Regions from separate parts of the Collinsella sp. AM31-2AC genome, predicted to be linked through region 2. Evidence: predicted binding sites of a transcription regulator. Region 2 holds the regulator's gene; the other holds the start of a gene.
The links. Region 2 encodes NrdR, which represses ribonucleotide reductase genes. Its sites were predicted from a motif close to AAACACNATATATNGTGTTT; they were not measured.
Positions count from the first base shown of each region.

Region 1: the regulator NrdR is predicted to act here: its motif matches at 992-1,011, upstream of nrdD (anaerobic ribonucleoside-triphosphate reductase).

Region 1 is NZ_QSJB01000009.1:5,944-8,338, forward strand. Features, by position in the region: gene DW796_RS05390 (glycoside hydrolase family 13 protein) at 1-291, shown strand, start outside; tRNA gene DW796_RS05395 (tRNA-Gly) at 433-508, shown strand; tRNA gene DW796_RS05400 (tRNA-Val) at 512-586, shown strand; gene nrdD (anaerobic ribonucleoside-triphosphate reductase) at 1,267-2,395, shown strand, end outside.
Region 2 is NZ_QSJB01000005.1:10,304-12,698, reverse strand. Features, by position in the region: gene lexA (transcriptional repressor LexA) at 1-444, opposite strand, end outside; gene DW796_RS03125 (LysM peptidoglycan-binding domain-containing protein) at 608-1,057, shown strand; gene nrdR (transcriptional regulator NrdR) at 1,109-1,552, shown strand; gene dut (dUTP diphosphatase) at 1,557-2,000, shown strand; gene DW796_RS03110 (glycosyltransferase) at 2,394-2,395, opposite strand, start outside.

The DNA.
Region 1 (2,395 bases), on a different contig from region 2:
ATGCTTGCGCTCTATCGTGACGCCCTCTGGCTGCGGCGCAAGCTGCGCGGGCGCGCCAACGATCTTAAGTGGCTCGATCTTGACGGGCGCACCGGCCTTGCGGATGGTGCCGAGGGCGCTGAGGGCGGCGTCATCGCCTATCGCCGTGACAACGGCTGGGCGTGTGTGACGAACTTCGGTGCAGCACCCGTGGAGCTGCCGGCGGGCAGGGTCCTGCTCACCTCATCACCGCTTGCAGACGGCAAGCTCGCGCAGGACAGTTCTGCCTGGATCATGCTCGCTGAGTTGTAGGGGCCTCTTGCGGCGAGTTTGCGTTTGCCTGCGCTTTCCGTGGTGGCTGATGTCTTCGCGAGGTTCGCGAGGGTGTCGCAAAACTTTTCAAAAAAAGTTCTTGCATTTGGGTGGATTATCCCGTATATTAAATCCTCGCAGGCGGACATGGCTCAGTTGGTAGAGCACAACCTTGCCAAGGTTGGGGTCGCGGGTTCGAGCCCCGTTGTCCGCTCCATTTGGGCGTTTAGCTCAGGGGGAGAGCGCTTCCCTGACACGGAAGAGGTCAGAAGTTCAAATCTTCTAACGCCCACCAAATGTTCGCAGCTCAGAGGCTTAGCCTCTGAGCTGTTTTGTTTTGCTCGCCAAATGGGTCGCCAAATACGTCACCAAATTTCGAGTTTTTTGATCTTCTGGGATGCTTCTCAGTAGTCATCCGAGAAAACTCTCATCTTCTCTGTTTGCATACACATATCTTTCAAGGATTCGTGCCGCGGTTACATGGGGCTCGGCAAGGCACGACCGCAATATGTTGGTCAAGCATAATCTTTTGGATTCTTTTGGCGTGAGCGGCTTGGTTTTGGTAGGATTTGTCAGCGGCTTGACTAAGGGGGTTTTATAACTGCCATGCAGGTAGCCGTGTTGGTAACGTTTTACCGACTTGCCAAGAACCCCTCATAATTAATGCGTCTGCAAAATGACCAATTGCTTTGACCTGCTGAAACACTATATGTTGTGTTTGAACTAAAAAAAGAATACAGGATATAGATGCCTCTTTGTCGTATGATAGATGGCGGACAGAGAACGAGGACCTTATTTGCCCCATTTGGATAGATCTTTGAGCCGCTTGATCGGCCGCGAGGATTGTCCGCATGAGGACCTATGGTTTATCGAGAACACAGATTGCGCGACGGCGCCGCAAGACAGGGGCAAGCCCTGCCGGGCATCGTTTGGCTCTGAAGCGCAATGAGACTACGACGCGAAAGAGGCAAGAGGATGAAGATCATCAAGCGCAGCGGCACCGAGGTTGTCTTTGACATCGATAAGATCGTCAATGCGATTCGCGCCGCAAACTTGGAGGTCGAGGAGAGCTCTCGTCTAACCGACCGCCAGGTGGTTTATGCGGCGCAAAACGTCGCCGAGGCATGCGAGAACGCGGGCCACACCGTTTCGGTCGAGGAGATCCAGGATTTGGTCGAGGACGAGATCATGCGTCTCGACTGCTACGAGGTCGCCCGCCACTACATCATCTATCGCTATGTTCAGAGCCTGAAGCGCCAGAAGAACACGACCGATGACAAGATCCTGTCGTTGATCGAGTGCAATAACGAAGAGGTCAAGCAGGAGAACTCTAACAAGAACCCGACCGTCAACTCCGTTCAGCGCGACTACATGGCCGGCGAGATTTCCAAGGACCTGACTCAGCGCGTGCTGCTGCCCCAGGAGATCGTGGATGCCCACAACGAGGGCCTGATCCACTTCCACGATTCCGACTACTTTGCCCAGCACATGCATAACTGCGACCTGGTGAACCTGGAGGATATGCTCCAGAACGGCACCGTTATCTCGGGCACGCTGATCGAGAAGCCGCATAGCTTCTCGACTGCCTGCAACATCGCGACGCAGATTATCGCCCAGGTTGCTTCCTCCCAGTACGGCGGCCAGTCTATTTCGCTGACCCATCTCGCCCCCTTTGTTGAGGTGAGCCGTCAAAAGATTCGCGGCGAGGTTGCCCGCGAGCTCGAGGAGCTCGGTGTTTCGGCATCTGCCGAAAAGGTCCGTGAGGTCGTTGAGGACCGTCTGCGTGACGAGATCCGTCGCGGCGTCCAGACGATTCAGTATCAGGTCGTGACCCTTATGACCACCAATGGCCAGGCGCCGTTCGTGACGGTCTTTATGTATCTCAATGAGGCCCGTACGCCCCAGGAGAAGCACGACCTTGCCATGATCGTGGAGGAGACGCTTCGTCAACGCTATGAAGGCGTTAAGAACGAAGCCGGTGTGTGGATTACCCCGGCATTCCCCAAGCTTATCTATGTACTCGAGGACGATAACGTTCACGAGAATTCCCCGTACTTCTACCTGACCCAGCTGGCTGCCAAGTGCACCGCCAAGCGCATGGTGC
Region 2 (2,395 bases):
GTAATCGCCATTGAAGATGCCGACATTGATCATTGAGCTCCCATGCACCTCAAGGATAAAGGAACCCTGATCAGTGGCGATTTCGGTCGGGATAGTAAACGTGTCTTCGATATTCTGCTCTGCCAGAATGGGAATCCCAGCCGCGACGCGACCAACGAGCGGTAGCGAGACCGTTCCGCGAGGTGCGGTGGGCTCGTCAGATTTGGAAATTGAGACAGAGGAACCATCCTCGTTAAAGAGTTCCAGGGCGCGCGGTTTGGTGGCATCGCGCTTGAGTAGCCCGCGCGCCTCCAGGGCAGAGAGATGGGCGTGCACGGTGCTGGGGGAGGAAAGGCCCACGGCAGAAGCCATCTCGCGCACGCTGGGCGGATAACCCTTCTCCTGCTGATATTCCTTGATGAAGTCGTAAATTTGCTGCTGACGCTTGGTAATTTTGCGAGCCATCAGGGCATCCTCTCTACCCATGTCAAACAAATGTTCGAATTTTGCTTGACAGGAACAACTGTTCGAAGATAATAATAACCGAACATTCGTTCTCGCGCTAGACATTTTTGTCCGCGCGGCTTGATAAAACTGTTCTCAGCAAAACACGCGAGAGGAGAACATGATGAACGTAACGAATATGGTCCAGGGAAACCTCGCCCTTAAGCTCGAGACGCCTGCAGAACCCACTTTTACGGTTGTTCAGGGTGGCCGCTCCGGCTTTCAGCCTTTGACCGTAAAGCCTGCGCGCAATCAGCAGGCTGTAGTCGCGCCGGCCCGCGTTGCCCTGAAGGTTCCGACGATTGTCGCCGTCGCCGTTGCGCTTACGCTCTTCTTTGTCCTCGCTATGTCGGTCTTTAGCGCTCGTCACGCCGCGTATGCCGAGTCCGTTTCCAACATTACCTACGAGACCATTCGCGTTCAGCCTGGCGATTCTCTTTGGTCGCTTGCCGAAGAATATCCAATCGAAGGCCTTTCCACGCAAGAGACTTCCGACATGATCCGTAGCGTCAATCATCTGGAGCATGGTTCGCTCGCCGCCGGTGCGCATCTTAAGGTTCCTGCTCGTTCGTAATCATTATCGCGCTGCGCATGGTACCCTTGTTATCGTTTAAGAGGAGGTACCATGCGCTGTCCCAAATGCGGCAAGGCACATACCCGCGTCGTTGATTCCCGTATGCAGGAGTCAAATAACACCATTAAGCGCCGTCGCGAATGTTGCTCGTGTAACTACCGCTTTACAACGTTTGAGCGATGCGAGGACCCTATCGAGGTCATTAAGTCAGATGGAACTAAGCAGCGGTTCGATCGCAATAAGCTTCTTGTCGGCTTGATGCGCGCCACCATCAAGCGCGATATCGACACTAAGAAGCTCAATGAGATTATCGATGACATCGAGGTCGAGCTTCGCTCTCGCACGCTGACGGCCGTCACGTCCCATGAGTTGGGTGACATGGTGCTCAAGCGCTTGGCCAAGATCGACAAGGTTGCGTACATCCGTTTTGCCTCGGTCTACCGCGATTTCAAAGACGTCGATGAATTTCTGCAAGAGCTCGACAAGCTAAGGTGATTCCATGTCCAACATTACCGTCAACATAAAGCGTCTCGACCCCACCCTCGAGCTTCCCAAATACGCCCATCCCACCGATGCCGGCTTGGATCTACGCTCCAACGAAGACTGCGTCCTGAAGCCCTTCGAACGCCGTCTGGTCTCTACGGGGCTGGCCATCGCCCTGCCCGATGGCTACGCCGGCTTCGTCCAGCCCCGCAGCGGCTTGGCCATCAAGCAGGGCCTGTCTATAGTCAATACGCCGGGCCTCATCGACGCCCACTACCGAGGAGAACTCAAGGTTATCCTCATCAACCTGGATCCCTCCAATAACATTCAAATCAATAAAGGCGACCGCATAGCCCAACTCGTCATCCAAGAAGTCCCCACGGTCAATCTCATAGAAGTAGAAGAACTAGACGAAACCGACCGAGGCAAAGGAGGCTTCGGCTCCAGCGGCATCGCCTAGGGCGCCCGTATCCCTCCCGCCCGGGGCTTACCTATATCATTCCATGCTCAAACATTCTCGCGTCGCTTCGCTCGCTGCGAAACTGCGCGTGGAACGATATAGGTAAGCCCCGGGCGGGCGGCTACTCGCTTGAAACAATATTTACTTTTCTAGTAAGTCGATGCGATGAAGGGACGCCTCCTTTGTCGCATCGACTTACTGTATTTATATTTTCTGGTTCCCCTTTGCAGATTCTACTGGTGGGGAATCTGGTATAGCCGCTGGTACGTTAACGCAGCTTACCTGCGGGAGGCCCCTATATATCGTCCCGCGCGCAGTTTCGCAGCGAAGCGAGAATGTTTGAGCACGGGATGATATATAGGGGCCTCCCGCAGGCAAGCGGAAATTAAGACGCT